One region of the Mesorhizobium sp. M0778 genome, then DNA from elsewhere that is predicted to be linked to it. Evidence: riboswitches for the same ligand, from Rfam matches in the RefSeq annotation. Region 1 holds a riboswitch; each other region holds the start of a gene.

What was found. A riboswitch is a leader RNA that binds a small molecule or an ion and turns the genes downstream of it on or off. The one in region 1 is predicted to bind cobalamin.
Region 2: another riboswitch for cobalamin. It lies ahead of NKI22_RS22030 (ABC transporter ATP-binding protein); the one in region 1 lies ahead of metE (5-methyltetrahydropteroyltriglutamate--homocysteine S-methyltransferase).
Region 3: another riboswitch for cobalamin. It lies ahead of NKI22_RS03815 (DUF1636 family protein); the one in region 1 lies ahead of metE (5-methyltetrahydropteroyltriglutamate--homocysteine S-methyltransferase).
Region 4: another riboswitch for cobalamin. It lies ahead of NKI22_RS04000 (CbtB domain-containing protein); the one in region 1 lies ahead of metE (5-methyltetrahydropteroyltriglutamate--homocysteine S-methyltransferase).

Annotation. Positions count from the first base shown of each region.
Region 1 is NZ_JAMYPA010000022.1:13,245-15,437, forward strand. It holds partial or broken gene NKI22_RS24975 (MFS transporter) at 1-403, shown strand, start outside; cobalamin riboswitch at 900-1,100, shown strand; gene metE (5-methyltetrahydropteroyltriglutamate--homocysteine S-methyltransferase) at 1,196-2,193, shown strand, end outside.
Region 2 is NZ_JAMYPA010000017.1:51,866-54,058, reverse strand. It holds gene NKI22_RS22035 (GyrI-like domain-containing protein) at 1-150, opposite strand, end outside; cobalamin riboswitch at 445-648, shown strand; gene NKI22_RS22030 (ABC transporter ATP-binding protein) at 741-1,559, shown strand; gene NKI22_RS22025 (ABC transporter substrate-binding protein) at 1,556-2,193, shown strand, end outside.
Region 3 is NZ_JAMYPA010000002.1:6,235-8,427, forward strand. It holds gene cobW (cobalamin biosynthesis protein CobW) at 1-767, opposite strand, end outside; gene NKI22_RS03815 (DUF1636 family protein) at 764-1,198, opposite strand; cobalamin riboswitch at 1,237-1,440, opposite strand; gene NKI22_RS03820 (winged helix-turn-helix domain-containing protein) at 1,470-2,193, opposite strand, start outside.
Region 4 is NZ_JAMYPA010000002.1:42,652-44,844, reverse strand. It holds gene cobU (bifunctional adenosylcobinamide kinase/adenosylcobinamide-phosphate guanylyltransferase) at 1-332, opposite strand, end outside; gene NKI22_RS04005 (CbtA family protein) at 325-1,101, opposite strand; gene NKI22_RS04000 (CbtB domain-containing protein) at 1,117-1,296, opposite strand; cobalamin riboswitch at 1,333-1,528, opposite strand; gene NKI22_RS03995 (aromatic ring-hydroxylating oxygenase subunit alpha) at 1,669-2,193, shown strand, end outside.

The DNA of each region.
Region 1 (2,193 bases):
GACCAACAAGTTCAGCGAACCGACGCTGCAACTTGACCTGCGGCCACGAAGCGGTCCGATCATGGTGATGGTCGATTATCGTATCGATCAGAGAGATGTCCCAGAATTTCTCACTGTGATGACATCGTGGCGAAAAGCCCGGCTGCGAGATGGCGCCAGACAATGGGCGTTGCTGCGTGACCTGGAAAAGCCCGAACTATGGACCGAGTGTTATCACGTGCCAACCTGGGTCGAGTATGTTCGCCACAACAACAGGCAGACCCAGGATGACGCCGAAATCGTTGCGCGCCTGGAAGCGCTCCACCATGGCGATTGCCCGCCCAAGACGCATCACAAGATCGAACGCCAAACCGTGCGCGTGCACGACGATTTGCCGCTCAGGCCTCATTTGGACAGGACTTGAGCTGGCCCGGTGGTTTGAGCCGGGTTACCTTGAGCCGGTGGGCTGCGAACAGCAGTTCGAGACATTGGCCTCGATCACTTCGCAACAGGCCGCTGCGCCAAGCCTCGGGTGCTCCCCTCGAAATCGTTGTGTCGTATCACCGAGGGCATCACGGCCAACAGCTCCCACATGGGCAACAGCCTGGCCATTGAGCCGAATATGGTCGCGAGCAGATCACCGACGAAGCGGTCGGAACGTCGGAGCCGAAGTTCGACGCCGAGGTGGCGTTCGCATGATGCGCGAAGCAGCACCACGGCGCTTGCCGGTATGGTTGCCGCCGGCAGCCGACGAACTCCTATCCTCCTGGACCGCTGTGCGTCATTGCTTTGATTTACCGCCGCTCAAGGCTTCCACAGTTTTCGCTTTCGAGGCGACCTTTGGGAACATGCCAACGGGAATTTAACATAACGACATAAACATTTCTTTATGCGGCGTTGACAAAGAAGCGAACTGCTGTAATTGTCTCCCGTGTCGTGGTTCTCCGTACGGCGCTGCCGCAGCGGAGCTAAGAGGGAAGCCGGTGCGATGCCGGCGCTGCCCCCGCAACTGTTAGCGGCAAGCCAACCCCACTCATGTCACTGAGGCGAATAGCCTTGGGAAGACGGGTAGAGGCTATGACCCCGCGAGCCAGGAGACCTGCCACGGCGAATTACGTCCACGGGCGGGGTGTCTCGGTGGCCGCTGCAGCCTGGCGTTTGTGCCGGCCTGCTAGCGCCTTCCTTGTCACCGACGCCCCAACCATCGGGGTATGGCATGACTGTCTCTCAACAAATTCCTGTAGCAACGCTCGGCGTGCCGCGCTTCGGTCGTCGGCGAGAACTGAAATTCGCGCTTGAAAGCTACTGGTCCGGAAAATCTTCCGCTGGCGACCTTCTCACGACTGCGAAGGCGCTCCGTGCCGCTAGCTGGGAGGAGCAGCGCGATCGCGGCGTGTCGAAAATCCCGTCGAACGACTTCTCGCTCTACGATCATGTGCTCGACACCGCAGTCATGGTCGGCGCCCTGCCAGCCCGTTACGCCTGGAATGGCGGCGAGGTCCCACTCGACATCTACTTCGCCATGGCGCGCGGCAACCAAGGTCAGACGAAGGATTGTGGACACGCTGGTCACCAGCATGCGGCTCATGGGCCTGGTGTAACCGCGATGGAAATGACCAAATGGTTTGACACCAACTATCACTACATTGTGCCGGAACTAGACGATGATCAGACGTTCGCCCTTTCGTCGACGAAACCGGTCGATTACTTCCTTGAGGCTAAAGCTCTCGGCATTCACACACGCCCAGTCATCCTTGGACCGATCACCTTCCTCAAGCTGGCGAAATCGCCTGCCGAAGGCTTCGGTGCCATCGCGCTCCTACCACGGCTTCTGCCCGTCTACGAGCAACTCCTGCAGAGGCTGAAGCTGTCGGGTGCCGACTGGGTGCAGATCGACGAGCCAGCGCTTGTCCTCGATCTGAACCCGAACGAACGAGCTGCGCTCGAATTCGCCTATGGCCAGCTGTCGAAAGCCGCGCCCGAGTTGAAGATCATGCTGGCTACCTATTTCGGGCCGCTGGGAGACAATCTCGAAACCGCGGTTTCTCTGCCCCTGGCCGGGCTGCATATTGATCTCGTGCGCGCTCCCGAGCAGCTGGAAACGGCGAGTCGGCTCGCACCGAAGGGTCTGGTGCTCTCGCTTGGCTTGATCGATGGCCGCAACGTCTGGCGTGCGAACCTGCCCGCCATTCTCGACCGCATCAAACCGATCGT
Region 2 (2,193 bases), on a different contig from region 1:
GTAGCTCATCACCGAACGGCCGGTAGCCGCGCCGAAAGCCCGCGTCACATGAAAGCGCGACACCCCGCTGCTCTTGGCGACATCGTCCAGCGAGACTGCTTCGGGCAGATGGCTTTCGACGAACCACAGCGCCTTCTGGGTCGGATTCATTTGGCACCTCGCATTGGCCCAGTCTCCGCATTGGCCCAGTCTTTACATGGCCCAGTCTTTACATTGGCCATGTCTTATATTGGCAAGATTATGGTGCCGCTTCCTGGCGGAGGCAGTCTGATCGAAATTGCGCACTGCGCAAATCGAGAGCGACGGTCGTCGGCAATTCGCAGGCGTCGCGCGAAAAGGCTTGACAGGAAGCGGGCAAACGTCCTTTTAAATGTAACGTTATTACATCACGAGGTCTATATGGCTCCTTCTGACAAGACTTATTGCGCTGTGATTGGCGGAAAACTAGGGTGGCTGACTGATGGTCCCCGAGTCGAAAGGCAAGGGGTGAAAAGGGAACACGGTGAGATCTTCGGATCGAGGCCGTTGCTGCCCCCGCAACTGTAAGCGGTTAGCAAAATCCGAAGTGCCACTGGCCGGCAAGGCTGGGAAGGCAGGATGGCGCAAAGACCCGCGAGCCAGGAGACCTGCCATCAGCATGAGTTGACCGGACGGGGTGTGCCGGGAGGAGACGTGGACATCGGTCTTGTCGGCCGGTCCGTCCAGCTTCCTTCCGTCGCCATTGAGAAAGTGACGGTAAGTTGGACGCCTCCCAGCCTCTTCTTGAAGCGTGTGAACTGAGCGCGACGACGAATGGCCGGTGCCTGGTCAGCGCGGTGAGCCTTTCGATAGCGCCGGGCGACCGCCTCGCCATCATCGGCCCCAACGGCGCCGGCAAGACGACGCTGCTGCGCATGCTATGCGGTACGCTGCGGCCAAGCGCGGGAGATGTGAGATTTTCCGGACGCCGGCTGGAGAGGTTTTCGGCCGCCGAGCGGGCACTGCACATGGCGGTCGTTGGCCAGACCGACCAGCCTGATCCGCGGCTTGCCGTGATCGACTACGTCGAGCTTGGGCGCGTCCCGCATGCCGGCTTGCGACGGAGGAGCGAGCAACGCGACATCGTCATTGAAGCACTTCGCAGAACCGGCCTGCTGCCGCTGCTCGGCCGCACGATCGGCTCGCTATCCGGTGGCGAGCGGCAACGCGCCCAGTTGGCGCGCGCCATCGCCCAGGAGCCCAAAATCCTGTTCCTCGATGAACCGACCAATCATCTCGATCCGCGCGCCCGCAGCGACCTTCTCGAACTCGTATCGCAGTTTGGCATGACCGTCGTGGCGGTGCTTCATGATCTGTCGCTTGTCACGCCATTTGCCACCAGGGTCGCGGTGATGAACGAGGCCCGCCTGCAGGCACTTGCCAGTCCGCGCGAGGCGCTGACCAAGAAGTTGATCCGCGAGATTTTCGGCGTTGACGTGCTTTGGCTGCGCCATCCCACCGAAGACCGCGAACTCACGGTCTTCGACGTTCCGAACCGCGCCTCTTCACATCCCGATTTGACCAAGGAGCAACATCCGTGAAACGCCTCGTACTGTCTTTTGCCTCCCTCCTACTTGCCCAGACCGCCTTCGCTTTCCCGGTAACCGTTGATAGCTGCGGCACGCCGCTGACGTTCGACGCCGCGCCGAAGCGCGCCGTCATCCAAGATCTGAACATGGCGGAGATGGCCTTCGCGCTGGGGCTGCAACCATCGATCGTCGGCCTGACCGGCATCACCGGATGGTATAAGGTCGGTCCGGAATTCAAGGCCGAGCAGGGCGCGATCCCGGAACTCGCGCCGAAATACCCGACCCTCGAAAACCTCGTCGCCGTCGAGCCCGATTTCTTCTTCGCCGGCTGGTATTACGGCATGAAGCCTGGCGGCGAGGTGACGCCCGATACGCTGGCCCCGCACGGTATCAAGACGCTGGTGCCGACGGAAAGTTGCGTCCATCTCGACCAGAACCGCCCCGCAGCCTCGATGGACCTGCTCTATGGTGATGTCGAAAAGCTGGGCAAGATTTTTGGCAAGGAGGCGGAGGCGGGAAAGCTTGTTTCGAACTGGAAGGCGCAGCTCGCCGATATCACGGCAAAGATCGGCGACCGCACGGGAACGCGTGTGTTTCTTTACGACTCCGGCGAAGACAAACCCTTCACATCAGGCAAGTTCGCGAT
Region 3 (2,193 bases), on a different contig from region 1:
TGTTCGTGGTCGAGCTCGTCGTCGTGATGGGTCTTGCGGTTCTCGATGTCGTCCTCGACGGCGAGACCAAGGCCGAGCAGCACCGACGGATCGACCTTGCCTTGCGAGGTCGGCACGATCTTCACCGCCCGCGCAACATGCTTGCCGATGACGGCATTGGCGCGCGCCGCGCCGGCTGCGTCCAGCAGGTCGCTCTTCGACAGGATGATCAGGTCGGCACAAGCGAGCTGGTCTTCGAACACCTCCTCGACAGGATCGTCATGGTCGAGCGTCTCGTCCTGCGCGCGCTGCGCCTGCAGGGCGTCCATGTCGTTGGCAACGCGGCCATCAGCCAGCGCCGGCCCGTCGACGACGGCGATGACGCCATCGACCGTGACGCGGCTTTTCACCGACGGCCACTGGAAGGCCTGGACCAGCGGCTTGGGCAGGGCCAGCCCGGACGTCTCGATCAGGATGTGGTCGACCTTCGGCGTCAGCGACAGGATCTGGTCGAGCGCGGGGACAAAGTCGTCGGCGACAGTGCAGCAGATGCAGCCATTGGCCAGCTCGACGATGTTTTCCTCGGGGCAAGTGTCGATGCCGCAGCCCTTCAGGATCTCGCCGTCGATGCCGATATCGCCGAACTCGTTGACGATGATGGCCAGGCGCTTGCCTTTGGCGTTTTCGAGCAAATGGCGGATCAGCGTCGTCTTGCCGGCGCCGAGAAAGCCGGTGACGACGGTGCAGGGGACGCGCGAAACGTTGGCGGCCGAATCTGGGGAAGTCATATCAAGTCCTTCAAAAGGTCGAGGGGAGGGATGCGGGCAACCAAGCCGCGCTTCAGGCAATCGGGACGGCCGCGCCACGGAATGAGGCCGTCCGTCGAAGTAGCGAACAGCTTTGCCCCCGTCACCAGATCGGTGCCGCTGGTCGTGGTCAGGTCGCCGAAGACATAGCTCCAGCAGCCGTCGCGCAGCATCGCGGCGCTGAGCCGGCGCTTGCAATTGCCGAGGCATTCGACGGTGCGGATTTTAATGTTTTCGCTGGAAGCGGCGCGGCGCGTGTCCTCGGCGAGCAGTTCGCCGGCGCGGGGATAAGCGTCCGAACCGGTCTCGTCACGGCAGGACGAGCAGACGATGACGGTAACGCCGGCCGGGGAATCACCATGGCCGGACAATAAATCCGCTGTCTCAGCCGGAAAACTGCTGTCGCGTTCCAAATCAGGCTCCTTGCCCGGAAAACCCGCCAGGCGATCGGATTCTTATGTCCTAGACGGCAGGTCTCCTGGCTCGCGGGTCATCGCCTGGGTGCCGCCTTCCCGGGAATATCCCAGTGGTTTTCGGCCTTGGCTCGTCGCTTACAGTTGCGGGGACAGCCGCGGATTTGAAATCGAGATTTCGCACCGCATTCCCTCTTGGCCCTTGCCGTTGCGGGCAGGGGACCGTCTGGAACGGATTTAGGCTTGTGAAGGCAGTCGTGTCAACGCACGTCTATGACGCGGCGATATCTGCGAGCGGCTGGCCGAGGTCGCCGGCAGCCGTCACCTCGATGCGCTCGAGCCCGAGCCAACCCTGCATCTGCTTCAATTCCTCGAAAAGGGCGGCGGCAGTTTGCGGCGGGGCGCCGGGCTCCGAATAGGCGGCATGGACGCGCAATACGCCGGCCGGGCGGTCGGCCCTGAGGTCGACGCGCCCGACGATGCTGTCGCCGAGCAGGAACGGCAGCACATAATAGCCATACTGGCGCTTTTCGGCCGGCGTGTAGATCTCGATGCGGTAGTGGAAGTCGAACAACCGCTCGGTGCGCGACCGCTCGAAGACGACGGGATCGAACGGCGCAAGCAAGGCGCGCGCCTCGATCCTGCGCGGCAAACGGGCGTCCTTGTGGAGATAGGCTGTTTTGCTCCAGCCTTCGACGCTCACCGGCAACAGGTCGCCAGCCTCGACCAGTTCCTCGATGCGGCCCTTGATGTCGGCGGGCGAGAGGCGGAAATAGTCGCGCAGATCGCCCGCCGTGGCGACGCCATGGGCGCGGGCGGAGATGCGCAGCAGTTCGCGGTGGGCGTCCGCGGGGGACGGAACTGGCAAAGCGAGTACCGTTGGCGGCAGCACGCGCTCCGGCAGATCGTAGAACCGCTCGAAACCACGCCGGTGCGCCGTGGTGATGCGGCCCGCCCAGAACAGCCATTCGAAGGCATGCTTGGCATGGCTCCAG
Region 4 (2,193 bases), on a different contig from region 1:
AGCCTTCGGCATTCGGCCTCGACATCATGTTCGGCCAGCATATGGTTGGTCAGCCACAGCGTCAGGCAATCGATCAGCACCGGCTGGCCGTCAGGCAGTGCCTCGATCGCGCCGGCAAGGTCGAGCGGCGCCTCGATGGTCGTCCAGCCGGCGCTGCGGCGCGAGCGGTGCAGCGCGATCCGTTCGCGCATCTCCTCGTCATAGGCTTGCGCCGTCGCGATATAGCTCCATGGCGCCGGACAGGCACTCACCAGCCTCTCGGCATGCACGCTCTTGCCGGAGCGCGCACCGCCGATGATCAGGGTCAGCGCCCCGGCAGCGCGGTCAGGCAAAGCTGTCGCGCAGGCTGGTCGCCGTGCCGGTGAAGCGGCCGCGCACCACGCCGACGACCGCGCCGAGCACCAGCCAGAACACCAGATTGGTCAGCGTCACCGCCACCACGAACTGATGATGCAGGCCTTCCGGGATTGTCGTCTCGAAGCTGTCGGGCTGCGGCGCGCCGACAATATGCGGCGCCACCATCAACGCCACGGCAAGGACCGCCAGCGGCAGCGATCTGCGGAAGGCGAGCAGGCCGAGACCGGCGGCGGTCGCCACCACCGTTGCCCACCACCAGATCTGGCGTTGGACAAGGTCGGCCGCCGGCATTGCCGGCAATTCCGGCGGCAGGCCGAGGCCGGGCGCCAGCGTGAACACGGCAAAGCCGGCAAGCCCCCAGAACAGGCCCTGGCGCCAATTGCCGATGCCGCCGGCGAATTCCGAAACCGCAACCAGGATCAGTGCGAAGCCGATGCCGGTGACGATATTGGCAACGACGCTGAAGGCAAAGCGTTCGAAACCGTCGGCCGGCGCCCAGCCTTCGTCCTCAGCCGAAGCCATTGCTTCAGCCGGTGCCGGCGCGGCGCTGCTCATAGCCATCGTGCCCGTGGCGGCCGGTGCCGCAGGTGCGGCGGCATGGTCATGGCCGCCGCCGGCCTGTTCGTAGACTTCCGCCTTCAGGATCAGCGGCACCGTGGCATAGGCCTGCATGCAGGCGAGAACGACGCCGGCCACGAGCCCTGCGATCGCCGCGATGAACACGACGTTGCGAAACAGTGTCATGATGTCAGCCCCTTGTCAGTGGCAGGGAAAGCCCATCGAGTGGCGATAGTCGTGGGCGGCATTGTGGACCGCATCGATGTGCGAGAAGCCGACAAAGCCCATGACGAAAATGCCGAGGAATGCAGCAAGCGCCAGCTGCATGAAACGCGACTGCGAGGAGACGGAAGCGCCGAGCGAGACGGAAGCGGTATTCATGTCTTGTCCTTTCGCCCTCCACCCGAGGGCATAGAAGTCAGTTTCCTGTCGCCGGCAGGTCTCCTGGCTCGCGGATCAGCGCCCTTCCCCACCTTCCCGAAGAAAATCTTCAGTGGCATATGGAGAGGACTACCGCTCACAGTTGCGGGGGCAGCCACGGCATTGGGCAAGAATTTCGCCCGCACCGCATTCCCTCTTGGTTCCAAACGGAACCGACGACATCAGCGACTATAGGCAGAATCGCCGCGCCCGGCAAACCAAATTCCGCCGGATCGTGTGGCGAATGCGCCGCCTCGCCAAGCTCGCCGGCCGGCGCCGCAATTGACAATTCTCACAGCCGGGTGTCGGCTGGCGGATGGGGAGGAAGCCGGCATGCAACCCAGCCCGAATGAGCGCGGTCCCTATAACGGCCTGACGCGGGCCGAGCCGACGCTGCCGTCATCGGCCTATTGGGACATCGCAGGCTATCAGCGCGATCTCGAGGCCATCTGGTATCGCAACTGGCTGCTGGTCTGCCGCGAGGCCGACCTTGCCCAGCCGCTGGCTTTCAGGACGTTTCGCATAGGCACGCAGGAGGTCGTCGTGCTGCGCGACGAGACCGGCGAATTGCGCGCCTTTCACAACACCTGCCGGCATCGCGGCTCGCAGCTTTGCCAGCAGAGCGAAGGACGGCTGAAGGCGCGGCTCATCACCTGCCCCTACCACGCCTGGTCCTATTCGCTGCGCGGCGATCTGGTGCGCGTGCCGTCGAAATCGCTGCCGGACGGTTTCGACAAGGCCGATCATCCGCTCTACCGCGTCGCGCTTTCGGTGTGGCGCGGTTTCGTTTTCGTCAACCTCGCGCAAGACGCTGCCGGTTCGGCTGAAACATCCTTCGATCCGGCATCCGGCAACCTC